2 regions of the Adhaeribacter radiodurans genome follow, and region 2 is predicted to be linked to the other one. Evidence: riboswitches for the same ligand, from Rfam matches in the RefSeq annotation. Region 2 holds a riboswitch; the other holds the start of a gene.
The links. A riboswitch is a leader RNA that binds a small molecule or an ion and turns the genes downstream of it on or off. The one in region 2 is predicted to bind thiamine pyrophosphate.
Positions count from the first base shown of each region.

Region 1: it holds a riboswitch for thiamine pyrophosphate, as region 2 does, so the genes downstream of both, HUW48_RS25735 (class I SAM-dependent methyltransferase) here and HUW48_RS15970 (TonB-dependent receptor) in region 2, are expected to answer to the same signal.

Region 1 covers NZ_CP055153.1:6,510,048-6,525,972, forward strand. The annotation lists gene HUW48_RS25695 (ABC transporter permease) at 1-708, opposite strand, end outside; gene HUW48_RS25700 (ABC transporter permease) at 1,436-3,793, opposite strand; gene HUW48_RS25705 (ABC transporter permease) at 4,172-6,607, opposite strand; gene HUW48_RS25710 (ABC transporter permease) at 6,814-9,171, opposite strand; gene HUW48_RS25715 (hypothetical protein) at 9,580-10,341, shown strand; gene HUW48_RS25720 (Fur family transcriptional regulator) at 10,586-10,960, opposite strand; gene HUW48_RS25725 (NAD(P)/FAD-dependent oxidoreductase) at 11,116-12,024, shown strand; gene HUW48_RS25730 (GNAT family N-acetyltransferase) at 12,308-12,823, shown strand; TPP riboswitch at 13,109-13,203, shown strand; gene HUW48_RS25735 (class I SAM-dependent methyltransferase) at 13,269-13,976, shown strand; gene HUW48_RS25740 (AIR synthase family protein) at 13,978-15,042, shown strand; gene HUW48_RS25745 (thiamine phosphate synthase) at 15,042-15,671, shown strand; gene HUW48_RS25750 (Trm112 family protein) at 15,673-15,925, shown strand, end outside.
Region 2 covers NZ_CP055153.1:3,943,829-3,959,753, forward strand. The annotation lists gene HUW48_RS15930 (BatD family protein) at 1-1,352, opposite strand, end outside; gene HUW48_RS15935 (ferritin-like domain-containing protein) at 1,718-2,467, shown strand; gene HUW48_RS15940 (ferritin-like domain-containing protein) at 2,489-3,319, shown strand; gene HUW48_RS15945 (hypothetical protein) at 3,591-3,779, shown strand; gene queG (tRNA epoxyqueuosine(34) reductase QueG) at 3,784-4,719, opposite strand; gene ruvB (Holliday junction branch migration DNA helicase RuvB) at 4,966-6,006, opposite strand; gene HUW48_RS15960 (RidA family protein) at 6,226-6,621, opposite strand; gene HUW48_RS15965 (acyl-CoA dehydrogenase family protein) at 6,783-7,940, opposite strand; gene HUW48_RS15970 (TonB-dependent receptor) at 8,395-10,806, opposite strand; TPP riboswitch at 10,864-10,961, opposite strand; gene HUW48_RS15975 (hypothetical protein) at 11,157-11,411, shown strand; gene HUW48_RS15980 (aldose 1-epimerase family protein) at 11,673-12,548, opposite strand; gene HUW48_RS15985 (AAA family ATPase) at 12,669-13,193, opposite strand; gene HUW48_RS15990 (DUF4097 family beta strand repeat-containing protein) at 13,705-14,643, shown strand; gene HUW48_RS15995 (TIGR02757 family protein) at 14,781-15,560, opposite strand; gene HUW48_RS16000 (septal ring lytic transglycosylase RlpA family protein) at 15,656-15,925, opposite strand, start outside.

The DNA.
Region 1 (15,925 bases), 2.6 Mb from region 2:
GGGGAATTGCGCCATTAAATTTTGGAGATTCGTTTGCTCGGCCAGCAGCACGTAGGTAAACATCGCATTGTTATTCCACCTTTGGAACCAGTCTTGTCCTTCGTAGTCTTTAATGGAAAAGATAAAATCAAATTTCAGGTGGGAGTTTTCCGGCACGTTGGCCATTACGCCGCTCACTTTGCACGTTTGGGTTTTATCTAAGGTCAGGAGCTTGCCTACCGGGTTTTCGGAGCCGAAATACTTCTGGGCCATGGCTTCGCTGATAACTACGTTATTCGGGTCGGCGAGTACTTGCCGCGGATCGCCTTGCACTAACGGAAAAGTAAATACTTCCAGAAAATTAGGATCCGTGATAAATACCCGGTCTTCTTTAAACGTTTTATCCTGATACGAAAACAAAGCGTTAGTCGACATAACCCGCACCGCTGCTTTTACATCGCCGGGAAAATCGTTGCGCAGCGCGGGCGCATACGGCCCGGATACGTACGGTATTTTTGCTTTGTCGCCGTTGATGCTGGCCACGCGCAACACCCGGTAAATTCTGTCGCCTTGCGCGTGAAAACGGTCGTAGCTGAGTTCGTTCTTTACAAATAAGAATATCAGCAAACAGCAGGTAATTCCCAGCGTTAGCCCTACTATGTTAATGGCAGTATAAAACTTCTGCCGCAGTAAATTCCGGTAAGCGAGTTTTAAGTAGTTGGAAAGCATGAGATGGATGATTAATTATTAATTTTTAAATTTTTTCATTTTCGAAGCTTTTCTAGTCTCTTCTTTGCCTTAAGCTGGCATTAAACTAGCGCCCGTGTTTAGCGTAGCGGCACTGGTGACTTTTTAACAAGAGCCAGTCTCCGGACTGGCATATCTGCCTATATCATTCCTTTCTGTTTGTCATTGGAGCCGGTTCCCGTCTCCAGGCTCAAGTGCAATCTGGCTTGAATCGGCTGCGTTTGCCTCGTGGCCGGCGGGCCTCGTTTAGCTCTCTCGGGCTGTCTAAGCTTCCTTTCCTCGACTCCGTCTTCGGAATTTTGCTGCGCAAAACCGGAACCTTAGAAGGCCCTCTAGAGCCAAACTGGTGTCTTTGCTCTTAGCTGCTGCCTACCGGATAGTTGCCTTTTCTATGTTTTACTTTTTCCTGGCGCTGGGATTTGCTGAACCTTTGCCTTACTATCAGTTATTGTCCTTTTAATCAGCTATAGAAAGTCCCCCTTTGGAGGGGGTAGGGGCAGGATATGTATTATCAGATCAAAAATTACACTCCTTCCTTTAACTACTAAATTTCCGCTTAACGGTTCCTCATGTTATCTGCTTTTGCCAGTCCGGAGACTGGCATTTGTCTTTAACCACCAGTCTCGTAGCGCTAAGACTTGCGCTGGTTATGTTCATCGTCCGATACTTATTTTAATTTTTGTTAATCAAACAACGGATAACTAATTGCTTACTCGCTTCGCAAAGAATTTACCGGGTTGGCTACGGCGCTGCGCACGGCCTGGAAACTCACGGTTAAAAGCGCAATGCCCAAGGTGGCTACACCGGCCAGGGCAAAAATCCACCAACCTAAATCAGCGCGGAAAGCAAAGTTTTGCAACCATTTACTCATCGCCCACCAAGCCAGCGGCCAGGCTAGCACATTGGCCAGAACTACTAGTTTTAGAAAATCCTTAGAAAGTAAGGCTACAATGTTAACTACCGAGGCACCCAGTACTTTGCGCACGCCAATTTCTTTGGTGCGTTGCTCAGCGGTAAAAAGCGCTAAGCCAAATAAACCTAAGCACGAAATAAAAATGGCTAAACCCGCAAAGCAATTAATCAGGGTGCCAATGGTCATTTCGCTTTTGTATTGTTCTTCAAAAACTTCGTCGAGGAACTTGTATTCAAACGGGTAGCCTGGATTATACTTACGGGTAACTTTTTCTAAATTTGTTAAGGCTTCTTTGGTTTTGCCGGGTTCCGTGCGGATTAATACAAGGCCTTCTCCGCGGGGTTCCGGCAGGGGTAGCATAATTAAAGGTTTAATGGGTTCGTGCAGCGACTGCGTATGAAAGTTTTGAACTACCCCAATAATTTTTCCTTTGCCATTCCAGAAAGAAACGGTTTGCCCGATTGGGTTTTTCATGCCCATCATGTCGGCGGCGGCTTCGTTTATCATGTACGCGCTGCTATCGCTGGCAAAATCGCGGGAAAAAGTACGGCCATCCTTCAGCCGGATGTTCATGGTGGTAAAGTAGTCGTAATCCACAAAAACGCCCGAAATAGAAGTTGCTTTTTTGTCGGATTTGCCGGGCCATTGCAAATCGGCGGACGAGTTATAAATGGACATGGGAAGGTCACTGGTGGTGGTAACCCCTTTAATGCCGGGCGTTTGCAGCAGTTCGGTTTTAAAAACTTTTATATTTTTGTCTAACCCGCCCTCTACGCCAATAGAAATAACATTTTCCCGATCGAAGCCTAAATTGCGGTTCTGAATAAAATTAATTTGCCGGTAAATAACCGCTGTGCCTACCATTAAAATAAGCGATAAGGTAAACTGAAAAACTACCAGGCCTTTCCGGAACAGCAGCGATTTAAACCCAAATTTAATATTGCCTTTTAATACTTTTACCGGCTCCAGCGACGATAAAAACAAAGCCGGGTAACTGCCCGCAATAAGTCCGGTGAGTACCGTAATGCCCCCCAACGAAAGCAGAAATGCCGGATGGGTATAATTAAGGTTGATAAATTTGCCGGTAACCTGGTTAAAAGTAGGTAGCAATAAAATAACCAATAAAAGCGAAAGCAACATGGCCAGCAAAGCCGTAAGTAAAGCTTCGCCCATAAACTGCCCCATTAACAACGACCGGGCCGCCCCGATTACTTTGCGAATGCCTACTTCTTTGGAGCGCTTCGCCGAGCGGGCAGTAGCCAGGTTCATGAAATTAATGCAGGCAATTAGTAAAATAAATACCGCTACCAGGGTAAATAAGCGTACGTATACAATGCGGCCCCCATCGGGTTTACCGGCTTTGTAGGCGTGCAAGTGCATTTCGGAAAGGGGTTGTAAGAAAAAATCGGCTTTTTGTTCCGGATGATTTTGCGGCATGTATTTCCGGACTTGCGCATCTACCTTGGCAAAATTAGCATCGGGCCGCAGTTGCAAAAAGGTAGTTAAGCTAAAGTTACCCCAGGTTTTTACCCAATCGTTCTTTTTAACAAATACTTCTATCGGTAACACAAAATCAACCCGCAGAGAGGAGTTCTGGGGCATATCCTGCATCACGCCTGTTACCCGCACATTGCTCTGGTCTTTGAGGTTAATAATTTGCCCCAGTGCGGCCTGGTTCCCAAAATACTTACGCGCTAAAGATTGGGATATTACTATTGCATCCGGCGTGGCTAAAGCGGTTTTGGGGTCACCTTCTACTAAGGGAAACGAAAACATTTGAAATAACTCGGGACCCACAAACCGGCCTTTGGTTTCTTTGTTTGTCTTGCCGTTGGCTTTAAATATTACACCTAAATCCCAATCCGTCATCTGTGCTACGTGGGTAATTTCCGGAATGTCTTTGCGGAGCGCTTCGCCTAAAGGCTGCGGCGTATTGTTTCCAGTTTGGGTTTCGCCCCAATTTAAATTAGCCATAATCCGATACAGCTGCGGCCCGTTCTTATGAAATTTATTATAGCTTGTTTCGTCCTGTACCCAAAGCATAATTAAAATACTACAGGTCATGCCTAAAGCCAAACCCAGAATATTGATAAAAGAAAAAGCTTTGTGGCGGAGCAGGTTGCGCAACGCAATTTTCAGGTAATTCTGGAGCATATCCGTTGAAGGTAAAATTTAAAAATTACGCAAGTTTAAAATGCGGAAGGCTGATCAACCTAATACTTACCAATACCAACCATCCGGCTAAACTGAAAGTAAGAAAGATGCCACAACTATAAATATTTGTTTATCAGTTATTTGAAAGGTAGTATGGCTCGGAATTTTTAAAAATTTGTTCGGTTTTGATACAACTTTTGTTCGCTTTTAGAACAAGCCCGGGTAGGTTCTGCGGCCGGATTTCGGAACCTTAATTTAGAAGATTATCTGCACCAGGATTTAGGGGATTAAAGGATTGTCTTGATCTAAAAATAAATGGGATGATAAATTTTAATAATATTCCAGGTAATCCCGTAATCCTACGAATCAAGGTGCCGACTACTCATTGCGCAGCGAATGGACCGGATTGGCTAAGCTGGCTTTAATGGCTTGCACGCTGATGGTGAGCAACGCAATAAGAATGGCCAACAGGGCAGCTGCCGCAAAAATCGGCCAGGTTAAAGTAATCCGGTATTCAAAATCCTGGAGCCAGCGGTGCATGCCCCACCAAGCTACGGGCCAGGCCAGCAAGTTGGCCAGCACCACTAATTTTAAAAAATCACGCGAGATTAAACCCAGAATGTTCGCCACTGAAGCACCCAGTACTTTGCGAATACCAATTTCTTTGGTGCGTTGCTCGGTGGTAAAGGCCACCAAACCAAATAGGCCCAAACAAGCAATAAAAATTGCCAGCGCCGAAGCTACGGTAAATACTTTACTGTATTGTTGTTCTTGCTGGTACTGCTCGTTGTAGCGGTCATTTAAAAAGTAATACTCAAACGGGTTGCCCGGGTAGCTGGCTAAGTACAGCTGTTCCAGTTCAGCTATTTTACGGGTCATGCGGTCGGGGGAGAGTTGCACGGTAATAGGACCTTTGTAAAGGCTCGGCAAAAAGATAATCGGGTCGATGGCTTGTTTTAAGCCCTGGTGGTGGTAATTGCGCACCACGCCTACTACCTGATACAGTTGCCCCCAGGAAATTGTTTTTCCGACGGCAGCCGCGGCCGAGGCAAAGCCCAGCTCCCGGGCTGCCGTTTCGTTGAGCATTACTTTGGCACTTTTTTCCCAGGCCAGCGTAGCTTCCTGGTGGGTAAAGTTGCGGCCCGCCGCTACGGCAATGCTGTAGGTTTTTAAATACTGATCGTCGATAATGCCCATTTTATAATTTTTCTTACTATCTAGGGCGGGAGCGCCGGGTTTAGCAATGCCCGTGGCCGTGAAGCTGTAAAAACCACCCGGTACCATGCTGCTCTGGCTAAAGTTTTTGACGTAAGGCAGTTGGCTTAATTGCTGTTTTAACAAAGCCGATCCCGAAGCAACAGCGGCATCATCGCCCACCTGCGGCCCTTGAGTAACAATGCGCTGGTCCATTTTAAAACCTAAATCCTGGCCTTGCATGTACTGCAATTGCTTGTTTAACACGAGCGTGGCAATAATTAACAACACCGAGGCGCTAAATTGCCCTACTACCAGGGTTTTGCGGAGCCAAAAACCACGACCCGTGCGCGGCGTGCCTTTTAAAGTTTGCACCGGCTGAAAAGTTACCAACGTAAATGCCACGTACAACCCCGAACCCAAAGCGCCGGTTAATAGCAGGCCTAAACCCAGTAGCCAGAAATTTTCGGTTTGCAGCACATCTAAATTTAGTTCTTTTTTTACTAGCTCGTTAAAAGTGCTTTGCAGCAAGGTTACCAAGCCCAGCGCCAGAACAAAACCGGCCAAATTTAAGAACAACGACTCGCTCAGAAATTGTCCGATTAATTGCCCCGTCCGCGCCCCGATTACTTTCCGGATACCAACTTCTTTCGCGCGTTTTAAAGCGCCGGCCGTAGAAAGATTAACGTAATTAAACCAGGCAATCACTAAAATTAAACCCGCAATGCCTTCCAGTAAATACACAAACCCCAGGCTGCCATTTGCCCGGCCCGGAGCGCTTAGCGAGGCTGCTAAATGCAAATTGCCAGCCGGCTGCACCAAAAAATGATTCTGATCCTGAGGGTCGCGTTGCCGGGCCAGCGCATCAATTTTGGCAGCTAAAGCCCGGTGATCAGCGCCGGGGCTTAATTGCAGAAAAGTAGTTAAAAACGAACCATCAAAACCATCCAGGCGCGCCCAACCGTTGCCGTTTAAATTGGCCGGGTTCGCCAACGTAATCAACGAAAAGATAGCATCGAAACGTAAGTCCGAGTTCAGGGGCATATCGGCGTACACCGCCGTTACCTTGTACAAGGTTTTACCAAACTGGTTATTTAGCGCGATAACCTGACCCAGCGCCGGCTGGTTACCAAAGTACTTCTGAGCCTGTGTTTGCGATAGAGCCACGGTATTGGGGGCTTGCAGCGCGGTGGTTGCCTGGCCCTGCATCACCGGGAAAGTAAATAATTTAAAAAAACTAGCATCGGCGTAAGCCAATTTGGTTTCGCGGAAGAGCTGCGGGCCTTGGTTGGTTTTACCCAGTGCCGTAGAAACAACCCCGCTGCCGAATCCTTCTGCGAGGCGGCAGTAAGCCTGCACTTCCGGAAATTGCTGCTTCAGCAAAGGTGCTACGGCGGGTGCCATGTCTACCCACACCTCGCCTTCGGGCGTTTGGGTTTGTACCTGGTACAGCGTGGCTAAGTTTTGATGAAAACGATTAAAGCTGCGTTCAAAACTAACGTACTCCAGAATCAGCACAAAAGCCGTTATGCCCAGCGCTAAACCCAGAATATTAATCAGCGAGAAAGCTTTGTGGCGCCATAATATCCGCCAGGTAGTTTTGAGATAGATGGTCAGCATAACTTTAGTCGATTGTCCATGGTTCCATCGTCCACGGGTTCTAAAAATTTTATTTGTCTGCACTTTGATTTACCGGATTGCTGGATTATCAGGGAGGTGATTTATAATTTATTTGGATAAATTTTAATCTCTCTAACCGATCACGTCTTTTTTCAATCAAGCTAATCCTTTAATCCAACAGATCCTGGTTCAGACCAAACTCAGTTTTACTCGCTGCGCAACGAGGCAACCGGATTGGTAATGGCCGTCCGGATGGCGTGGTAACTCACAGTAAGTAAGGCAATGAGTAGGGTAGCCCCACCGGCTAATGCAAATATCCACCAAGCCAAATCGGTACGGTATTGGAAATTCTGCAACCAGCCATTCATAAAGTAGGCCGCTAGTGGCCAGGCAATTAGATTGGCCAGTAACACCAGTTTTAGAAAATCTTTGGACAGCATACCGGTAATATTTAAAACTGAAGCCCCTAGTACTTTCCGAATGCCGATTTCTTTGGTGCGTTGCTCGGCGGTAAATAAAGCTAACCCAAACAAACCTAAGCAAGAAATAAAAATAGCTAAGAACGCGAAATAGTAAGCCAGTTGGCCAATTACGGCTTCGCTCCGGTACATCTGCTCAAAATCCTCGTCGAGAAAGTGGTATTCAAAAGGGTAACCCGGATTATATTGCTTGGCGAGTTTTTCGAGTTGGGTTAAACCGGTGCTGGTTTTACCGGCAGCCAGTCGTACAAACAGATAATCGGCATATTTTGGCTGCAGAAGCATAATGAGGGGCTGCATGGCATTGTGCAAGGAAGAAGAATGAAAATCTTTTGTTACGCCAATAATATGGCCTTCTACTCCCATTACTTTAATTTTTTGGCCAACCGGTTCTTTCAAATTCATCAGCCGAACGGCTTCTTCGTTTACAATAAAATTAGAGGTATCGGTACCAAACTCCCGCGAGAAATCGCGGCCAGCCTTTAACTGAATATCCATAGTGCGCAAATAATCATATTCGGTAGCTACCACGCTAAACAGCACGTCGGCTTTGGGTGTTTTGCCGGGCCATTCTACCCCGCCGGTAGAGAAGCCAACGGTAAGCGGATTTTGATTTGAAAGAGTTGCTCCTTTAATATCGGATGAACGCAGCAGATCGGCTTTTAAGCTGGCGGCATGTTCTTTCAAGCCACCTTCCAGGTACAGGTAGGCCACATTTTCGCGGTTCAGACCCAGGTTTTTATGCCGAATGTACTGCACCTGGCTGTATACGACCAATGCACTTACAATAAGCACCGACGACAAAATAAATTGAAATACCACCAAACCTTTGCGGAACCAGATGGAACTATTACTAAAACGCAGCGTGCCTTTTAAAACTTTTACTGGCTCGAACGATGATAAAAACAAAGCCGGGTAAGAACCTGCTAATAAACCCGTAATAATCGCAATTCCCGTTACTGCCAGCAGAAACAGTGGACTGCCGTACGGAATAGAGATAACTTTACCGGTGAGCTGGTTAAAAACCGGCATTAAAAGCTGCACCAGTACCAACGCAAAAACCGTAGCCAGTAACGTAACCAGCATGGACTCACCGATAAACTGCCCGATGAGCTCGCGTTTACCCGCCCCGATTACCTTACGTACGCCTACTTCTTTGGCTCGCCGCGCGGATCGCGCCGTAGCTAAATTCATGAAATTAATGCAGGCTATAATTACGATAAAAATAGCTACTACCGAAAACAAGCGCACGTACTCGATGCGCCCGCCCACGGGTACCTTGCTCGATTTGAAACTGCCGTGCAGGTACATGTCTTTTACCGGTTGCAAAAACAAATCAATATTGCTATCCTTTTGCTTGGTAGGGATGTAATGCTCCATTTTTTGGTTAAGGCTAGCCAGCGAAGCTCCCGGCTGCAGCAGCACGTAGGTTTTAGGGCCGTTGTTGCCCCAGTCTTTTACCCAATCATTTTCTTTGGCGTAATCGCTAAAGGGCATTACCCAATCGAACTGCAACGATGAGTTTTTAGGCACTTTTTTAAATACGCCGGTAATCTGGTAGGTATCTTTACTATTTACTTTAATGGTTTTACCCACCACGTTCGTCGTCCGGAAATACTTCTGGGCCATGGTTTCCGAAATAGCTACTGAGCGGGGATGTGTAAGGGCCGTTTGCGGATTGCCCTGAATAAAATCGAAAGAAAATATTCGGAAAAAATCCGGGCTGGCGTATGTGCCGGGTTGTTTCAGAGCTTGATCTGCGTTGGTAAATAGCAGGTTAAAACCTGGATGAAGGGTTACGGCTTGCGCTATCTCAGGAAAATCTTTAGGTAAATTCTCTCCTAAAGGTCCGGGAGTAGCATCGAAGGTAAAATCGGAATTGCCGCCGTAATGCTGTACTTCCATCACCCGGTACAGCCGATCAATCTTGGTATGAAATTGATTAAAACTACGTTCGTCCTGCACCCAAAGCATAATTAAAATACTGCAGGTCATGCCCAAAGCCAACCCCGAAATATTAATAAAAGAAAACACTTTGTGCCGGAACAGATTACGTAACGCTATTTTCAGGTAGTTCGTGAGCATATTATCTAAACCAGGATGAACAAAAGATTTTAGAGCCTTACTATTTAGTAAAATTTAAGATTTAGTAACAATAGAATAAGAAAGATGCCATTATTTTATCCTACTTATTATCAATGTGTTATATAGCTTTTGGAGTGTAAAACGTCCGGTTTCGATACAATTTTTTGTTCGCTTTTAGAACAGCCATTTACCCGGTTAAAAGGCGTGCTCAGTATGATAGCCTAATTGTTACTAAATACCAAAAGTAAGCTTGCGACCAGGTTAAATGAAACTTTGCTATATTTTAGGGAATATAAGATTTGCCAGGCTTAGTAAAGATAAAGAGTATTATTTTGGCTTTGCTGTGGCTTCTGGCATAATACCAATGACCGGAGTTACTCCATCTATATTCAAGTTACCAGAAATGCCATGAAAATCGTCAATCAGATAAACCACGAAAATTACCACGAAAGATTAAATGAGTTAATCAATCCTAGTCTCAACTTATTGCAAAATAATCGAAACACCAATAAGAAAAAGATATTAGAAGTTTGCCATACAGGAAAGTTTTTGATGTTTTTTAAAAATCTAAAAATTCAAAAATTGTATGAGCGGCCGGATTTTATCTTAGCTCAAGATGACATCTTGATTGGTTTAGAACACGAAGTTCTATTAAGCCAAAGCCATAAAGAGAAGGAAGGGTTTTATGACAATATATTTTCGATGGTTGAAGAAGACCTACGAAGTGAGAAACAACTTCCAAACTTTTTAGCAAATTGTTATTTGAATAAATATTTAGATTTTCAACCAAAGCACAAACCAGAAATTAGAACAATTTTAAAGGATGTAATTACTGAATTTGTCTTAACCAATCAATTAGTAGAGAATCCGTTAATCGATAGGATTTTTAAAATGCCACATTCACAAATTAGCTTGTGTCCAAACTTAGGAGCTTGGTGGCAACAAAATCTTAGTGAGCAAAACCTTTTAGAGGCCATTATGAAAAAGGAGGAAAAAGTTATTGATTATAAAAAAGCTGGATGTGATAAATTATGGCTATTAATTGTAGTCGGAAGTACAGGAGAAAGTTCCTATGAAATTCCCGATAACTTAAACTTTTTGTTTGAAAGTGTTTTTGATAAAGTGTTTTTGTTAGAGGATTTTAATAATAATCTATATCAAATAAACTAAGGCACTTGTAATAACATTGAATATTCACAATGCCTCCTTCACATTTCGTTAGAGGCTACTCAGGTAAATCAAATCTTCGTTTTCTAAGAAACTTTATTTTGTTTTTATGATACTCATAGGTATACGTAGGTGTTAGCATACAAATATTAAATTAATTCTAAAGCTGAAGAATATAGTTTCATTATTGTTTCTAACTTCACTCCCAGCTTAAGTGCAAACCCCTCAACTCTACTTTTCCTGCTTACTACACGCAACCTAGGCAATACCCGGTTAGCAGGCAATTTACATTTTGGAGTTGGTAGCCGGTGGGTATTTTTACTTCTACTTCTTCTTTCAGGCACTCTACTTTCTGGCATTTCAGGCACCGGAAATGAAAATGATTATGGCGGTGGTGCTTTTCTTCGCAGTTATGGCAAAGCGCGAAATACTGCTTTCCATCGTCGGATACTATTTTGTGCACATACCCGTCTTCACAAAACCTGTTCAGAATGCGGTAAACTGTAACCCGATCCATCGAACCCTTTACTTGCTGCTCAATATCTTCCTGGTTAAATGCCCGTTGGTCAGAATGCAGAATATCTAAAATAGCCTGTTTAGAGGGCGTGCTTCTTCTTTTCATAAATTATTATTGCAACACAGTTGCAATAATAAAAATAAATCTTAGGTTTGCCAAACCAAAAACCAGGTAATTCTCCGGAAAATATAGTGGAGTACTTACCCAAATGCTTAAGCCCTTTACTTTTTCCGGAAATCAGAACCTAAAAAATTAATTTTATGGAAAATTCTAAAAACTTCGATGTGATTATTGTGGGTGGCAGCTACGCCGGGCTTTCGGCAGCCATGAGTTTGGGCCGGGCTTTACGCAAGGTGTTAATTATAGATAGCGGTCAGCCTTGCAACCAACAAACCCCGCATTCGCATAACTTTATTACCCACGATGGCGAAACGCCCGCTCATATTTCAGCTTTAGCCAAAGAGCAAGTTGCGTTTTATAATACCGTTACTTTTTACAAAGGGCTAGCCGTAAGTGCCGGTAAAACAGAACAGGGATTTAACCTTACCAGCCAAAACGGAGATACTTTTACCGCTAAAAAATTAGTGTTTGCCACCGGGTTAAAAGATATAATGCCTAACCTGCCCGGATTTGCCGAATGTTGGGGAATTTCTATTTTGCACTGCCCCTATTGCCACGGCTACGAAGTGAGAAATGTAAAAACCGGTTTACTGGGCAACGGCGATATGGGCTTTGAGTTAGCTAAATTAATTTCGAACTGGACCAAAGAAATAATACTTTTCACCAACGGAGAATCTACTTTAACCGCCGAGCAAACCACCAAGCTGGAAGAGCACAACATCTCTATTATTCAAACCGAAATTAAAGAATTCCAGCACGACCAGGGAAAAATTAGAAATGTGATTTTAAAAGACCAAACAGAAATTTTAGTGAATGCTATTTATGCCCGCCCTGTGTTCGTGCAACATTGTACTATCCCCGAGGATTTAGGCTGCGAAATAACGGAGCAAGGATTTTTAAAGGTAGATGGTTTCCAGAGAACAACGGTGGCTGGGGTATATGCTTGCGGCGATAATTCTACTTTTGGTCGTGCCGTTTCTTTGGCCGTTGCCAGTGGTACTGCAACCGGCGCTTTCGTGAACAAGGATTTAATTGAAGAAGAATTTTAATGACGAGTATAAGTCGAAATCTGTTATGTTAAAATGAACGTGATTAGATAATCAGGATTCTAACTATATTTAGTAAATCTGTAAAGTAGAAGGAGCAAGCCTTAAAGCCTAACTTTAGCTATAATGGTGATAGACGGAGATGGGTTCAGTTCTATATCAATCAGGTATAATAATTAAAAAATTACCTAGCACAACACAATAGTATGCAAAACCTCTGCTTTGCATTAAAGCGACCCCTTAGTAATAATTACCCGAAAGAACCGCAAGATTATAAATATCAATAATGAATTATTCTTTTAGAAAAGCTACCACTTCTGAAATCCCGGCGATATGGGAGATTTTACAACAAGCAATACTACGCAGAAAAGCGGACGGCAGTAATCAATGGCAAGACGGCTACCCCAATCCGGAGGTTATTCTGGCAGATATTGAAAAAGGAATAGGATTTGTTTTAACGGCAGAAGAAAAAATTGTTGGTTACAGTGCCGTAATAATGAACGATGAGCCTGCCTATGCTGCCATTGAAGGAAAGTGGTTAACGAATGCGGATTTTGTAGTTGTTCACCGGGTAGCTATTGCAGATAAGTACGCGGGAAAAGGTTTGGCCAAAAAGATTTTAGAGTTTATAGAAGAGCTTGCCCTTGATAACAATATTTACAGCATTAAAGCAGACACTAATTTTGATAACGTTGCCATGATGAAAACTTTTGAAAAATCGGGCTATACGTATTGCGGCGAAGTGTATTTTAGAGCAAGCCCCAGAAAAGCGTATGAAAAGGTGTTAGCTAGAGCCGCCTAAATACGATAATCGGGTAGTGATAAAGAACGGCTGCTATGCCAGAAATTACATAGCCGTTCACTTTTAACCCTTAAGTATATCTTTTTTTATAATCTATTAAACAATCTTTATTTAACCTGATTTATCGGAATACCATTTCAGCATTAATTAAAATCATCTAAATTATTAAATATAAGACATTTGCCCGTTTAAACTCTATTTTTAGAAGGAGATTTAAAAAACCGGCGGCATAAATATTATCCGTTTAAATTTGATGTAGATAAAAAAATACCATCTTTGCAGTCATAAAATGCATCGGGGTGCTTCTTACCAGAGGCTGAGATTATACCCGTAAACTTGAACTGGATAATACCAGCGTAAGAAATGCCGACAACCGCAGGAATATTTCTATGTAACCACAACTCCATGTTATTTATGGGGTTGTGGTTTTTTTATTTTATCTCTTATGACGAATCAACTCACGAAACCTGATTTACGAAACTGGCAAAATCGCCAGGAGTGGTTTTTTAACCGCGACCACACCGATACTTATGAACTTTGGTACGAAGGAAGATATAAGCGCGCAGAAATCTGGCAGAAAAAAGTAATGGAGCAATTAGTATCCGGCGACCCAAGAGTGAAAACCTTGCTGGAGTTTGGCTGCGGTACCACCCGGTTTACCCGCTGGTGGCACCAAATAGGCATTGAAGCTACCGGTGGTGATATTTCGCCGTTTATGCTGGGGCAGGCTATGCATTTGTTTAAAGGCGATTTAGTAATGGCCGATTCGCATTTTATGCCCTTTAAAGACCATACCTTCGATGCACTGGCATTCATTACCACTTTTGAATACTACAAAGACCCGGTAAAAGTAATTCGGGAGGCGGCCCGGGTAGGTAAATACGGTATTGCTATGGGTATGATGAACCGCAATACCCCTAAATTTTTCCGGCGGCGCATTCAGGAGGCTTTTGGTAAAAATCCATTTTACGTTACCGCTACTTTTTATACTCCCGCCAAACTAATAGAAATTATTCAGCAGGCTTTGCCCGACCGGGATTATTCTATTAAATGGACGTGTACGGGTTTACCGAAATGGTTCCCGGTGCAGCAATGGCACCTGCCTTACGGCGATTTTTTTGGATTATACATAAAATTTAAAGATAGAGTATAGCATGGCCGCACTTGGTAAAATAACCCAAACTGGTTTTGACGAAATTTTTGCCGGCAAACTTGGTTTCCCCAGAAAAGAAGTACTTACCGGGCCTGGCTTTGGCGTGGATGTATCGGTAATAGATTTACCCAACAATTATGCTATGGCCCTTACCAGCGATCCGTTATCGCTTATTCCTTCATTAGGGTTAGAAGAGTCGGCCTGGCTTTCGGTACACTTAATGGCTAACGACATGGCTACTACCGGTTTTGCTCCCCAATACGGGCAATTTGTGTTAAATCTGCCACCCTCGTTATCCACCGCTGATTTCCGGATTTATTGGAATTACATACATCAATTTTGTTCTGATATAAACGTAGCCATAACGGGCGGGCATACCGGCAGCATAGAAGGGCAAAACTCTACGGTAGCGGGTGGCGGTACTATGGTTACCGTAGCCGAAAAAAATAAAATACTGGTTTCCAAAAAAGCACGGGTCGGGGATTCAATTCTGGTAACCAAACAATGCGCCATTTCTTCTACGGCTATTCTGGCTATGAGCTTTCCGGAAACAGTAATATCCAAATTAGGCCAGGAGATTTACCAGCAGGCTTGCAGTTTATTTTACCGGACTTCTTCTTTGCCCGATGCCCTTATTGCCGCTCAGTTTAATCAGAATAACGATAATGAGCCAATTGTTTCAGCCATGCACGATGTTACCGAAGGGGGAGTTTTAGGAGCGATTTACGAAATGGCGGTTGCTTCGCAAAACGGAGTAGTGGTTTATAATAGTAAGCTCCCAATCAATTCCGTTCAGCAGGAAGTTTGCCAGCTTTTTTCTTTAGATCCCCGCTATTGCATTGGGGCCGGAGCCATGTTGCTAAGCGTAAAAAAAGGACACGAAACGGAAGTAATCGCCAGCTTGGCGCAAAAAAATATCCCATGTACCGTAATCGGCGAAATGGTAGATAGTAGCCAAGGGTTGTATATAACCGAAGAAACCGGCGAAAAGCAACCGCTTATTTACCAGCACCACGATCCGTATTGGGAAGCATTCTTTAAGGCCCTCAAAAACAACTGGCAGTAATGGAAAGAATTAGAAATATTTCCGGTGGCCTGTACTTAATTGCCGATGCTGGCTTGGAAGAATTGGTTCTGCGGGAGAAATTAGAGGAAGCCCTGCAGAATGGCGTGAGCATTGTTCAGTTGTATAATACCGAGAATGCTTCTGTTACGGTTATAAACAAAATTTGCACGTTATGCCACAGCTACCAGGTACCGGTTTTAGTAAATAATAACTGGCATTTGCTTCTTACTACTCTACTGGATGGCGTTCATTTTGATTCTGTACCTGATAACTTAGCAGAAATAAAAAACACAGTTAAGAGAGAGTTTTACAAGGGCATTACTTGCTCCAACAATTTAGCGGTAGTACAATGGGCGCACGATAACCAATTTAATTACCTGTCTTTTTGTTCGCTTTTCCCATCAGCAACGGCTGGTTCCTGCGAAATTGTTCATTTCGAAAATATTCAAAAAGCGCGCGCCATTACCCACTTGCCTTTTTTTGCGGCAGGCGGCATAAACCTTCATAATCTATCGCAATTGGCGGAACTTCCACTAAATGGAATTGCGGTTGTATCGGGTATTATGGCTTCCGATAATATTGGGCTTACCACTCAAAAATACCTTCACGAATTAACTAAAATAAGCTAATATGAAACTGGAAACCATTCAAAAACTTTGTTGCCCTTTCGACAAAGCCGAGCTCGATTTACAAATAATTACCCGCGATACGTCGAATAATATCATGGAAGGGGTTTTAACCTGTACACAATGCCAGAGATATTATCCTATTATTTGCGGCATACCCATTATGTCGCCGGATGAGTACCGCGAGAAGCAGTTAGAAGCGCCTCTGGTAGAAAAATGGAATCCCGAATTATTATACCAAAATAGCCACGATTTTA
Region 2 (15,925 bases):
ATGTAAACTGATATTATCAGCAAAAGTAATACAATCAGGTTGGTATACAATTTAAGTTTTTCGAATTTATGCATGCTCACGAGCGCATTGTCTTCCGTTTCGATGAGTTTGTAGAAGTCGCCGGTAATGCCGGTTTCTATGGCGGCATCTTTATTAATCTTACCACTCACTTTAAGGGTTAATTTAGAGGTAAGCGTATCGTACTGTTCTCGTACCGGGTCGAAATACACAAATTGCAATAAACGGCTAAGCGGAAAAGTACCGGGAGCTTTGGGAACAATGGAGTACAAAAACCGTTTAGAGCCGGAAATACGCTCTCTTTGCCGGAGCAGGTTCTCTTTTATCTGAGGCGGATATATTTCCAAGGCAGCTTGATTCTGCAACGTAGGATTGGGTAAACCGGCAATATTACCTTCTCCGATTACGGCAAAAGAATAATTTACCGCCTGGTTTAAAGAAATAAGCGAGCGATCTATGGTTTCGTCGAGGCGGTAAAGGCCTACGGGAACGGACTCGCGTAATGGATGAGCCGGCAATGGTTTCACCTGAATACTTTCCGGTTCGGTGGTAAATTCTTTTATTTCCGATTGACGCTTTTCGTTTGCAAAAGTAGCATCTTCCGCTGTGGTGTACTTTACCATTTTTAAAGATAAAGCCGGAAAAATTAAATTTTGGGTATTTAAAGGATAGTAAACCGCTTCATATAATTTATACCTTAGGTAAGGCACTTTGCTTACTTGCACCGAATCAGGTAAAATTTCTGTTTGCTCAAAAGCTTCTTCCCAAACATTTGGTTGCTTCATTTGCTTAAATAAAGGAGGTAATTGCTGCAAAAAATTATAAAATTCTAATTGCCCATTTTCTGAGGGAAGTAAATAAAAGTATAAGGCTACATGTAAGCCTTCGCCCATATAAACTTGTTTTTTACTTGTTTCTAAGTTCAGAAAAGATTGTGGCGTTTTAATCGTTGAATTTTTTACTTCGGGTGGCACTTCCGCTGTAGTTTCTAAAGCATTTTCGTCTTCTGTAATAGGTCCTACTTGAACCCTGGTACCAGGACTTTTTACCGGAATACCATTAACCACCATTGTAAACGGTTTTATAACAAAAGTACCTTCGTTTAAGGCCGCGTAATTTTGTGTATGTATTTCCTCCAGCAGGTTATTACCCGATTTTAAAGTTGTTTTTTTGGAAAACCGGCTGCTTTTCTGAAAACCTTCAATTTCCGGGAAAATGGAAGCTTCTTTTAGGGTAGCTCCTTTCAGGCGAATGGAAATAGTAAAATACGTTTCAATTGGTATTCTGGTCGAGCCAAACTCAATGCTGATCTGCTGGCTATAGCCAGGCAGCATACACATTATAAAGCCAAGAAATAAGGCAATTTTTTTAAGCACAAACAAGATTTAATTCTAACAAACCCTAACTCGCCGGAAAACGAAGGAAAGTTAGATTTTATTCTGCCAAAATAAAAGTATGTCTCCCACGCCAAAATAAATAAGGTTTATAGCGCATAAAGTAACTTTTCTTTTGAGGTAAATAAGAATTCCCCCGGTTTGTAATAAAATATATACTCTATTTTAGAAAAGTTGAAATCCAAAATCAGCAGACATTTCGTAGGTCGGTTAACTGTGCAATTTGGTAAGGTGCCGATAATCCTTTCTAACTCATCTTTACCCATCACAGATTTTATGTTTCACAATTAATTTAATTACCTATTATGACGAAACTATTGAAACCGAATGAAAGCGGTTATGGGTTACTGGAATCGGTTAACAAACCCATAAACCGGAAAAGCTTTTTTAAATTCGCCGGTGCTGGGGCTGCGTTTACCACCCTGTTACTATCTGGTTGTAACGACGACGATGATGGTAAGTTTAATGGAGTGGTGTATACGCCTCCCACAACCGGAACGGATGCTGTTAGTCTTGGCTCCGGAGATGTAGGCATTTTAAATTATGCGTATGCCTTGGAACAACTAGAAGCCGCTTTCTATACTCAAGTAATTACTACTAAGTACGCTGGTATGACGGCTCTGGAAACGCAAATTTTAACCGATATTCGTGACCACGAGATTGCGCACCGCGAATTTTTTAAAGCAGCTTTAACGGCCGCGGCTCCGGCTGCTATAATTCCAGGCTTAACCCCAAATTTTTCTTCTATTAATTTCAACGACCGTACTTCGGTTTTGAATGCGGCAAAAACATTCGAAGATTTAGGTGTATCTGCTTACAATGGAGCGGGTAAACTTCTTACAACTCCCGATTTTCTGGTATTAGCCGGTAAAATAGTGTCGGTAGAAGCTCGTCATGCCGCTGAAATTCGGGATTTAATCGAAAATGGCACTTTCTCCGATACCGCTAATAATGATAAAGGATTTGACCTAGTGGCCGATCCGGCAACAGTATTGGGCGCAGCCAAAAGCTTTGTAAAAGAAACGATTGACTTTAGTAAGTTACCTACATCTTAATTTTAAAGGAGACCACAAACCATGAATATACCTAACCTGCTTACCCAAATTGAAAAAGTAGATCCGGAAGTTTACGACCGCTTGGATTCTCGTCGGGCAATTTTTAAACACTTTGCCGGATTTGGCAAAAAGTTAGCTGTTGCCGCGGTACCATTGGCTTTTAGTTCCATGCTGAATAAAGCTTATGGGCAAACCAATCGGTCGGTTACCGATGTACTTAAATTTGCGTTTTTATTAGAAAATTTAGAAGCTGAGTTTTACAAACAAGCCGCGGCTAAAGATATTTTTGCCACTCCAGCCGGTAAAAAAGCATTTGAAACAATCCGGGACCACGAAATAGCCCACGTAGCCTTCTTAAAAACTGCCCTAGGAGCCGATGCTCCTAATTATTCTGCTGATACCTTTGATTTTGATGCCGGTGGCGCTTTGGGTGGCAAAACCTTTACTGATTATGGTACTATGCTAGCCGTAGCTCAAGCTTTTGAAGATACCGGAGTACGGGCCTATAAAGGACAGGCGGCTTTCTTAATGAGTAACAACGACGTATTGCAAGCTGCGCTTCAAATCCATTCGGTTGAAGCCCGCCATGCGGCCCACATTCGGCGAATGCGCCGTGACATGGCCACCATGCCGGCCGATCAGAAACCTTGGATTACCGGAAAAGATCGCGGTGGTTTACCCGCCTTAATCCAGCCTGTTTACGACGGGGAAGATGTAACTACCCAAGCAACAGTGAAAATAACCGGAACTTTTGGTGGCATAACCATTAGCGATGCTGCCGCTTCCGAAGCCTTTGACGAGCCTTTAACCACCGAACAGGTAACTACCATTGTTACTCCATTTTTAAAATAATTCAAATTTCTCTATATAAGTAAATAAAAAAGGATGGGTTACCCATCCTTTTTTATTTAAGGTACTTAATAAATTTAAAATCTGGTTTTTGAATATTATTTAATAAAACAGTCCCTAACTACTTAAGTATAATGATGTTTAGTATAAATATAATAATTCTTTAAAATATCTTCAACATACCTAAGTCAATTGCGTATATTAAATACATCAAAGTAAGCCTTTATTTTGAAGGATTGTTAAATAAAAAATTCAGATTTTAAACACCAAAAAAATGTTAGAGTATGTTAAAACTATTCTTGTTAAAGTAAGTTTTGATGTCCGATTATTTGAAAAAGAGCTTCGTAAAGCTCTGAAAATGCTCGCTCAGGAAGAATTAGAACAACTACGGCAATGGTGCTATGCGCGATTCTCCGGAATTTACCACAGCATAATTAACCGGGTTTTCACGAAAGCTTCTTAGTAACTTAGTCTTCTTTATTTTGTGTAACAAATTTAATATTACGTATGAGGCCGTTATAACCCGTTCGTTTAACGGCCGACTTACGAAACACTTCTCTAAATACTTCTTCGGTAATTTCCTGCCACTCTTTTTTTGATAAGTTTTTTAAGTCCGGATGCGGTTGAAAGGCAGACTCTTGGTTTGGCCGCGCAAAACGGTTCCAGGGGCAAACATCCTGGCAAATGTCACAGCCAAATATCCAGTTACCAAACTTTCCATTTACAGTATCGGGTATCTGGTCTTTTAATTCAATGGTAAAATACGAAATGCATTTACTCCCATCCACCACGTAAGGCTCTATAATAGCATTGGTAGGGCAAGCATCCAGGCATTTGGTGCAGGTGCCGCAATAATCTTTTATTGGACCATCGTAGTCTAATTCTACATCTAAAATTAATTCGGCAATAAAGTAAAAGCTACCTACTTGGGGAGTAATTAAGTTGCTGTTTTTCCCTACCCAACCTAAACCGCTTTTTTTGGCCCAGGCTTTATCCAAAACCGGAGCCGAGTCTACGAAGGCCCGACCGCCTACCTCTCCAATATTTTCCTGCAGGTAGGTCAGCAACGTTTTAAGTTTATCTTTAATGACAAAATGGTAATCTTGCCCGTAGGCATATTTCGAAATTTGGAAGGTATCTGCAGGTTGCTGTTCTTCCGGGTAATAGTTCAGCAGCAAAGAAACTACTGATTTAGCGCCGTCTACTAATAAACGTGGGTCCAGGCGTTTATCGAAATGGTTCTCCATATAATGCATTTGGCCGTGCATCTGACGGTTTAGCCAATTTTCCAAACGAGGTGCTTCTTCTTCGAGGAATTCGGCCTTTGATATGCCGCAATACATAAAGCCTAGCTCTAAGGCTTTTTGCTTTACTAATTGCGTATAATGTTGAGTTAATAACAAAATAGAGTTTGATTTGGCACTGTAACAAAAATATATAGAATTAAGTCCTAATCAACAACTAATTTTAATCGCTGAACCTAATAGGTAAATGGCTTAATCTAACACTAAAGAAGATTTTTTTACTTAAAGCACTTGGAAATGCTTAAAGTACCCATATTGCTGAGTATAGAAATTTAGTAAATCTTCATGAATTAAAAAGCAGGCATTAAGCCTGCTTTTTCCCAAAAAACTAAACAAATTCTAAACTCAAGATAAAGGCGAATCAAATAAAGTACCCACTTGCCGCGGTGGAATTTTACCTAAGTGAATATAAGCCAACTCCGTAGCTTCGCGACCACGAGCAGTACGCTTAATATATCCTTCCTGAATTAAAAACGGTTCGTATACTTCTTCAATGGTTTCGGATTCTTCGCCGCAGGCTGTAGCAATAGTGGATAAACCTACCGGACCACCCTTAAACTTATCAATAATGGTGTTTAAAATCCGGTTGTCCATTTCGTCCAAACCGTTATGATCTACATCCAAAGCATTTAGCGCAAATCGGGCAATTTCTACGGTAATGGTACCATCACCTTTAATCTGGGCAAAATCGCGGGTACGGCGTAATAAATTATTGGCAATCCGGGGGGTACCCCGGCTCCGGCGGGCAATCTCGAAAGCCGCATCTTCGTGAATAGGCGATCCCAAAATATCTGCCGACCGTTTTACAATGCTGGTTAGTAAAGCAGAGTCGTAGTACTCTAAGCGGGAATTAATGCCAAACCGCGCCCGTAATGGGGAAGTAAGTAAACCCGAACGAGTAGTAGCGCCAATTAAAGTAAATGGATTTAAACTGATTTGCACGGTTCGGGCATTTGGACCCGAATCCAACATAATATCAATTTTATAATCTTCCATGGCCGAGTATAAATACTCTTCCACGATGGGATTGAGGCGATGAATTTCGTCAATAAATAAAACATCGTTGCGCTCGAGGTTCGTTAACAATCCGGCTAAATCGCTGGGTTTATCCAGTACCGGGCCGGAGGTCATTTTTATATTGGCATCCAGCTCGGAAGCAATAATATGCGACAACGTAGTTTTACCTAAACCTGGAGGTCCGTGCAGGAGCACGTGATCTAATGCTTCGCCCCGCCGACGGGCAGCCAGCACAAATATTTTTAAATTTTCGACAATCTTATCCTGACCAGTAAAGTCCCGAAAACTTAACGGCCGGAGGGCTTTGTCTATTTCTTTTTCGGCCTGCGACATATGATCGTCACCGCCGGTTAAATATTCTTCACGCATATATGAGTAGTCGAAAGTTCCGGTTTTATATCTTAAAGTTAACACTTTAAACCCGTAAATCGCTCCTTTATGGCTGGAAAATTAAACCAAAAAACTAACTTTTTTATATTAATCCTTAAGATTCCCAAAATATTTAGCAAATTCCAATTGTTTTACTTGCATTTTTCTTTAAAACTTCTAAATTACTAAATTTGCAAGCTAGTTATATTGATTCTTATTTTAGGTTGACAGAATTGCGGTTGCTTCAATTTCTATTAATAATTCCGGCTGAATGAGCGCTTTTACTTCCAGCATAGAGGTAACTGGTTTAACAGTACTAAAATACTCTCCGTGGGCGCGGCCAATGTCTTCCCAATTAGCAATATTTGTTACAAACATCCGGGTCCGGACGACATCGGCCATACTTGCTCCAGCTTCCTGCAAGGCTTTTTCAATTTTAGACAAAATGAATTTGGTTTGCTCGTAGGCATCACCTGGGCCAATTACCACATCACCGTCAACGGCTGTGGTACCAGCTACCTCTACTACATTGCCAATGCGCACGGCTCGCGAATACCCTATTACATCTTCCCAAATAGCACCCGAAGAAATATTTTGACGATTTTTAGTTTGCATGATTAACTTAGATAATAGTTGCTTTTATTCCTGAAGTCAGGAGACTAAACTTCCAAATGTCTATGAAGCACAAGTCTTCCTTGGCTAAGACTTTCGCTAATGCTAGGCTTGTTTTATTTATTTTTAGTCTTGCTACTTAGATCCTGCTACTTGGGTCTTGTTTACTTAAACGCCGGAATACCCGTAATATCGGCACCCGTAATAAGCAAATGAATGTCGTGGGTGCCTTCGTAAGTAATTACCGATTCCAGGTTCATCATGTGGCGCATAATCGGGTATTCGCCGGTAATCCCCATTCCACCGTGAATTTGTCGGGCTTCACGGGCCACCTGTAAAGCCATCTCTACGCTGTTGCGCTTGGCCATGGATATTTGCTGGGTAGTTGCTTTACCTTCGTTTTTTAAAGTGCCTAGTCGCCAGGCCATTAGTTGGGCTTTAGTAATTTCGGTGAGCATTTCGGCCAGTTTCTTCTGCACTAGCTGGAACGAAGCAATGGGTTTATCGAACTGAATCCGCTGCTTGGCATAATTTAAGGCCGATTCATAACAGTCAATAGCGGCTCCAATAGCTCCCCAGGAAATGCCGTATCGGGCGGAATCAAGACAGCTTAAAGGTCCTTTTAAACCTTCAATGTTAGGCAGAATATTTTCCTTTGGAATTTTTACGTTTTCAAAAACCAGTTCGCCGGTTGTACTCGCGCGTAAGCTCCATTTATTATGAATTTCGGGCGTAGAAAAGCCTTGCATTCCCCGTTCTACAATAACCCCTTTAATCCGGCCTTCTTCGTTTTTGGCCCAGACTACGGCTACCTGGCAAGCGGGAGAGTTAGAAATCCACAGTTTAGAGCCGTTCAAAACAAAATAGTCGTCCTTTTCTTTGAGAGAAGTGAGCATACCCCCCGGATTGGAACCATAATCGGGTTCCGTTAAACCGAAACAACCCAACCATTCGCCACTCGCCAATTTTGGTAAATACTTACGCCGCTGCTCTTCCGAACCATATTGATAAATAGGAAACATAACCAATGACCCTTGCACCGAGGCAGTAGACCGCATTCCTGAATCGCCACGTTCAATTTCTTGCATTATAAGGCCATATGAAATATAATCTAGCCCACCGCCACCGTATTCCGTTGGAATGGTAGGACCAAAAGCACCTACTTCGCCAAATTTTCGGACAATTTTTATTGGGAAATACGCATCCTGTGCCCACTTTTCTATGTATGGTGAAATCTCCCGCCGCACAAAATCACGCATGGTTTGCTGAATCAGCTTATGCTCTTCGGTTAGCAGGTCAGAAATTTGAAAATAATCGGTCATAATTAAGGATCGCGGATTTAAGCGGATTAATAGGATTACGCAGATTTTAAAATGTAAAATTAAATAGATTAAAAATTCGACCTATGTGGATATTCTTGAAAGATAGCTAATGTTCTATTTTAATAAAGTTATACTCAATTAGTAAGCAATTATATACTTTTTAGGAAGATACTTCTTTAACCTATGGTATTATAACCTAGCTTTCTCAGAATTGTTGTGTGCCTGATAAGTTACCACTTCTTGGCAGAATCTCCATCCATTCTATTATAAATAATTACCGGTCTTCCCACTAAGTTGCTATCTTAACCTTGCTAAAAATAAAAAAGCCTCCGAAGAAGCTTTTTTATTGAATTTCTCAAAAATTGCCTACTTATATACAATGTAGTCCATTCTGTTCCTGGCAGAGAATCTTAATAACTTTAATTCATAAAAAGAATCCGCGTAAATCCGCGATCTAAAATTTAACCCCTACCGACAATAAAAAATTACGGGTAGCCTGCGGATAATAATAGTTGTAATCGTAGCGGGTAGGGTCGCCGGAGTATTGCTCACTGAACGTATACCCATTTGCCTCATACTTTTTATTTAAAATATTGTTAATGAGTAAACCTAATACCAGTTCTTTCATAAACTTAGGTTGAATGGTATAACGCAAGCGCACATCGGCTACCTGGTAACCTTTTATTTGGCGTAAATCATTGGATGTATTATCTAAATACTGTTTGCTTACAGTTTTGTACAGTAGGGCTGCTCGTAAACCTTTAACAGGCTGAATTTCTAATTTATGCGCCGAAATAAAATTAGGCGAGAAAGAAATATCGGTCTCAGCATAAGTATTTTCTACAGTATTTTCTACGTTATAATCGGCATCGTATACATAAACTGTTTCGAGGTAATTTTTAATTTTATTCCGGCTAAGCGTAACCGTACTGCTAAACTCAACCTTATCGTTCCAGTTAACTAAACCGGCTAACTCTACACCTGTACGGTAACTCCGTTTAATATTGGTACGCAACGGCGATCCCACGTCGTTTAACTGACCGGTTAATACTAATTGGTTATAATAATCCATGTAATAATAATTCGCATCTAAACTGTAGCGCACTTGCCTGCCATTGGCGTAGGTTTGGTTTTCCCGTAAGCGGTAACCTGCTTCCAGGTTATACATGGTTTCGGCTTTAGGTTGCTCACTCCCTTTGCGGTCCACAAAATCGCTCCGGACTGGCTCGCGATTACCTACGGCGTAAGAAGCATACACTGTTTGATTGGGCGTAAAAGCGTAAGTTATACCGGCTTTAGGATTTAAAAAAGTGAAATTTGCTTGCTGAGTTACATCCCGCTGGTTGTCGTCGGTACCGGCTAATTCGTAATGAATAATTCGGGATTGGACATCCCCGAACAAACTTAATTGATCGGTTGCCTGGTAATTTACTTTGCCGTAAACCGTAAAATCGGTTTTTAGAGCTTCGCCCTGGTAATAACGCTGCCGGATTTCACTGTTAGAAGCAAAACGTGCCCAAATTACTTCGCCGTAATGATCGCCATCGTAGCGGTTCCAGGAGCCACCTAAAGTTGCCTTAAATAATCCTTGGGCAGCATGGTAGTTAAGCGCGTAAGTAGCTCCGTAAAAATAATTATCGAGCCATTTGCGGCGGATTAAATCAGTCCGGGAAATGGTAGTATCGCCGAGTATAACGGGTGGCAAGTTATAATTGGCCAAACTTTGATCATTTTTATATTGTTCGTAATAGCCTTTGCCCCGGGTTAAATGGAAGGCGCCTCCAAAATCAAATAAAGACCCAAAAGTTTTAGAATAATGCAATTGGTAATGATCTTGCTGATAATTATCCGTCTCGTTGTTGTAGGTTAAAGAATTATAAGTACGATTTGTTTTAAGTGAATCTTCGGGCACCCCGTTCCAGGCCTGGTAGGTTTGCTCCTGCCCCGAAAAAGTAACAAACTTCAGCATACCGGTTTTACCCGTGTAACCCGCCGCAAAATAATACGATTTCAGTTTAGAGAAAGCCCGATCGATGTAGCCATCCGAAGAAATTTTAGATAGACGTCCATCAATAGTAAATTTATTATGCATTAACCCGGTCCCAAAGGAAACCGAATGTCGCCAGGTGTTAAACGAACCAAATGTATTAGTAACTTCGGCGTAGGGTTCGGGGGTTAAGCCAATGGTGCGCATGTTTAAACTTGCCCCAAAAGCCCCCGCCCCGTTAGTAGAAGTTCCTACTCCCCGCTGTACTTGTATGTCCTGCACCGAAGAAGCTAAATCGGGCATGTTCACGAAAAAGGCTCCGTGCGATTCGGCGTCGTTGACCGGAATACCATTTACGGTTACGTTAATGCGGGTAATATCCGAACCACGAATACGAATACCTGTATAACCTACCCCTGCTCCCGCGTCGGAATTAACTACTACTGATGGGGTTTGTTCTAACAAATAAGTTAAATCCTGACCGAAGTTACGTTCAGAGATTTGTTTTTTATCTACGTTGGTAAAAGTTGTACCTGTTTTGTCGTTAGCCCGAGTAGCGGTAATTACCACTTCGTTCGCTCGTAAACTGGTGGGGTTTAACGTTACATTTTGCGTAATATCTTGCTGTACTTTTAACGTAATAGTACCCGTTTCATAACCCAAATAGGATACGGCTAAAGTTTGTTTACCCGCTGGAATAGCAGATAACTGGTAAAAACCTTGTTCATTGGTAGTAGTGCCGGTTCGGTTTATTTGAACGGTGGCCCCTATTAAAGGCTTCTGAGAAAGCGCATCCACTACCCGACCACTCACTGTATATTGAGCAAAAGAATAAAAAGGCCCTACCAAAAAGACCCAAAGTAAAAGTACGTGTTTCATCCTGCTGAAATAGATTAATTAAAAACCAAGCAGGAATGCCCGATAAAAAATAAGCAACAAAAGAATAACCGTGTTTCCCTTCGCCGGCATTACCCGGATCAGGTTCAATGGGTATGATCTCAGCCCGATTTATTAAGGCACCCCTAAACTGCGTCAAAATTAACCGCAATTTTTTTTATTACAAATATTATATCTTATTTACTTTTTATTTATTATATTGTTATCCTGATTTTGAGCACAAAAAATGTTGCAGAATCAGGCCTGAATAAAAAAACCTCTTATTAGGTATTACGTTACAATCATAATGGCCTTATTAAATGCAGCTTAACCTTTAATAGTGACTAAATGCTATGTTAATTTCACTACTTTATACCTTTGCGGTGCTTACTATACTGGCGTATTTTATTGTAATGCCCCGCCGGAAATACAATAGACCTTCTTCTGAAGGCAGCGATGATGATGGTGGCGAGCCAATTGGACTAGATTTACCGGATCTAGACTTACCCCCGGGAATTTCTCTTCCTGTAAATGATTTTGAACCGGATTATAATAAACCTGCTCCCCGCATTTTTGTGCGCGAAGATGGTGTACTAATATATTCCTAAGAAGTAGTTTAACCGGTCTGCAAAAAAGGCTTTTGCCCTGATACTTACTAATCAGAGCAAAAGCCTTTTTTATTTTTTAAATTAATCAATTTTGAAATTCTTGATTATTTAGATTTCCATTTTATAGAAGTTTAACAAAATTAAAATTGTAAAAATACTTATTCGAAAGCATTTTTAAACTTCTCATCCGGCTCTCAATACCATTGTTTAAGCATTGCGCTTATATTCGAAATTATTCCAGGTTCATTTTCCTGAAGCTTATTACTTCACAGCTATAATATACTCACAGGTAAACACTTCATTTGGCGGTAAGGTTATTATACCTTCTTTCTCGGTAAGCTCGCCGGAACTGTTTATGCTATCGGCAATGCCGTGCCAGGGTTCGAGGCAAATAAACGGGGCATCCTGGCCTTTCGTCCAAATGCCTAAATACGGGTAACCTTTAAAAGTAAAATCCAAACCGTGATCATGATTTTTGCTTCGCAGACTAATTTTTTCGGAACGCAGGTTCTTTAAAACTATCGCATCTTTCTCCGTAAATAATTTATAAGTAAGCGGCAATTGATTGTCATTTTCGAGAGGCACTGGTTCCGTTTGGCCGTTCTGCAAACCATTATTCAATAAATACCTTTCTAAAGTTTCCGGTTGCTCGAATTTCAGATAGTAATCCGAAAATTTTTCATCAGGTAATAAGGGACAATTAAAACCTGGATGCGCTCCCAGAGAAAAATACAAACTATCTTTTCTGGGGTTTTCCACCCGGTAACTTATGGTTAAGGCATTTTCTGCTAAACGATAGCTTATAAAAAGCCCAAAATCGAAGGGATAGTTCGCCAAGGTAACTTCGGACTGGTTCAGTCGAAATGTTAATGAATTTTCGGTTTTACTTTCTAATGTAAAAGATTGGTCGCGGGCAAAACCATGTTGTGGTAAAGTATAAGACTTACCCTGGTAAGTGTACTGGTTATTTTTGAGCTTACCCACCATAGGAAACAAAACCGGAGCATGCCGCGCCCAAATCGCCGGATCTGCCTGCCAGATGTACTCTAGGTTTGTTTGGGTATTTTTAAAACTACACAGTTCTGCGCCGTGCTCCTGCACGCTAATTTGGTAAGTATTGTTTTGAAGAGTATGCATGAGAGTAGGTAAGTTTCAGATTATAAGCTTTACGTTCTAAGCCATAAATTTAAATTCCCGCCTGGGTAGCTTATTTAATTACTAAATTAAGTTGCTTTAAAAACAACAAGCAACTTAGCTTTACAATACAAGTTTATCTATCTGCTGGCGAGCAACTTCAAACCGATCGTGGTAAGAACCGGAAATTGTTACAAAGTTAAATTTATGATTTAGTAATTCGCGTTGGTACCAATCAAAAAAAAACTGCCGCAAATGCGGGTGTTCGCGTTGTGGATCTGGTTCCCAAGGCAAATCTATGTCCATCAGCAAGTACAAATCTATATTTTGTTGCTTAATAGCTTCTTGTAGCCAAACCGGACTGGTACTATACACATTTTCCAGCCAAATTTTTAGCACTATCAGTTCAGTATCAAAAAAAATAAGCTTGGGTGCTTGTTCCAGAGCTTTATTCATCCGGGCTAGCTGCTCCTTTGCAATATTTTCTACATCCGCCTGCGTGTAAGGTCGGTGCAAATTAGCTAAGTATTCGCGGGCGTATTCTGGCACCCAAATGGCTCCGTAATAATTTGCAAGTTGCTCGGCTAAGGTAGATTTCCCCGTTGATTCTGGTCCGGTAATGCCAATCGTAATTGTTTTTTGAGGCAATGATTCGAGATTTATAAGTTACTAGCTTAAACATGCTAATTTTTATTTACAAAGCAAAAGATGAAAGTATTACGCCTTACAAAGCTGAAATGTTAAAAGCCCAGAGATAACCGAAAAATTAATCTTCATTATTCACAAAAATCTATTATTACGTTATGGACTTAGTTTTACAAACTGGAATCTTAAATTCTGTTAATTAAAATCATTACTAAGTTGGCCGCTCTTCTCTTGATAAATCCGAATAAAGTTTTTGAATTTAAGATCCCTACTATCCATAATTACATCCATTTTTTTAGTAAATTTCTGTTACTGAACAATGTAGCTTCGGCTGGTTTTAAGTTTATATGATTTATTTTACCTATTCTTTATTCCTGATTAGTATTGGATACCATACTGATTTGATTAACTTTTATTAATACCCAACTAATAAACCAGGAAGCTTGTGTAATCAGGCAACCTTCTGCATCTAAGCAACATCTACTATTTAATCAATCTATTAAACTTAACTGCTATGAAAAAAATTACAGGAATTTTCTTGATTCTGACTTTCGCGATTGTTGGTTTATTTACGGCCTTTAAAAGCATGGCCGACGATAAAAAACCGTTCCAGGTAAAAGAATTTACTTTAAACGGAGCCGGTAAATTACAGGCTAAAACTTCAGGTGGAAGCATTAAAGTTACGGGCGGTTCGGGCAACCAGGTAAAAGTAATGGTATTTGTAACCCCATCTAATTGGAAGCGACGTATGGAAGCGCCCTCGCCCGAAGCTTTAGCCAAATACACCATCGACGTTCGGCAGGAAGGTAATACTATTTACGCCATTGCCGAGCGCAAAGAAAGAGGCTGGAATAATGAAAATGGTCTGAACATTGGTTTTGAAATAGAGATACCCCAGCAAATGGCTTGTAACCTGCGCACCAGCGGCGGCAGCATTAGTTTAGAATCGGTAACCGGAGAACAACAAGTAGAAACCAGCGGCGGAAGTCTGGCCTTTAAGAACATAAAAGGCAACATGGATGCTAATACATCTGGCGGTAGTATTAACCTGGCTAATTACCAAGGCGACCTGGATGCTAAAACCAGCGGTGGCTCTATTAACGTAGACGATGCCAGTGGTAGACTGAAAGTACATACCAGCGGTGGTAGCATTCACCTGGATAAAGTAGCCGGCGATATTGATGCCCACACCAGCGGCGGTAGCATTCACGCGGAAGTACAACGCTTAGGCAAATATTTAACTTTGGAAACCAGTGGTGGTTCCGTTCACGCTACTGTACCCGGCGGTAAAGGTTTAGATTTAGATTTAGAAGGCAACCGGGTAAAAACTGCTTTAACTAATTTTAATGGCACTTCTGATACGCGAAGGGTAAAAGGAACCGTAAATGGCGGTGGTATTCCGGTAAAAATGAGCACCTCAGGCGGTACTACTGAACTGTCTTACCGCATGTAGTAATAATCTGAAATCATTTCTTAAAAGAAAATGCTGGTATACGCATAGACGGCATTTTCTTTTTATTTCTAGATTTAAAACAATAAATCATATTAAGGCTTGAAGAACCTTTACCTAAAGTATCAAATTAAGAATATTTAACTATATCGTTCTTCTACACCCAAGCCAAACAAAGCAAAATCATACTTTACCGGATCAAGCGGGTCCAATTCCTGAAGTTTGGCGGTAAGTTCAACGGCAGTTTGCCAATCGGTTTGAGGACGGGTAATTAAACCTAAACGGCGGGCTACCCGATCCACGTGTACATCGCAGGGGCAAATTAAATCGGCGGGTCGCATGTGTTTCCAAATCCCAAAATCTACTCCATTGTTATCCTGGCGTACCATCCAGCGCAAATACATATTAATTCGTTTACAAGCTGATTTACGGGCAGGAGTAGAAATATGCTTTTTGGTGCGGTTAGGTGCTTCGGGTATAGAAAACATCAGATTATGAAAGTATTCCAGCCTATCCTTCTGATTATAAATTTTAATGGAATCTGAACCTACAAAAGCTAACTCTAAAGAATCGTGCTGCTGATAAAACTGGTTTAAAAAGTAAACCAAATAAAGTAAATCGGTATCGTTAAAAGTCCGGTGTTTAAAGCCCAGTAAAGCTTTCAGGTCCGAGTCCTGGTGATTTAAAATAAAATCATAAGGCACTTGGTCGAAGCGTTGCATGAGCTCGTTACATTTCGCTATAATAGTTTTCCGCTGCCCCCAGGCCAGCATGGCCGCAAACAAACCACTTATTTCAATATCCTGCTTGCAGGTAAACTTACGTGGAATAGAAATTGGGTCATCGGCAATAAAATTTGACCGGTTAAATTTCTCATAATTATGTTCGAGCAACGAATAGAGCTCCTGGAAAGGCAACATGGTTTATTTTTAATAAAAAACTAAAAAATAACTCTGCCTAAATCTCCGGAATGGAAGCTTAGGCAGAGTTAACTAAAATTAAAAAGTAAATACTATTAAGGCATGTAATTAACTTCTACCTGAAAGCGGCTGTCGGAGGCGGCAAGTTTCTGGTAGGCTCGCTTTGATACTCGAATAATAACTCTATCGTTGGTACTGTTTTCAGGTAATTTACCACTTACCCGTACGTACACACTTTGGTTATTTAAGGTATTTTTCACTTGCAAAATAGTACCCACCGGAGCGGTTTTATGCAAGGCTAAATATTTATTGCCTTCTGCTTTGTCCATTATTTCTGCCATCCCGCTTTCCGAAATCCGGCTTAA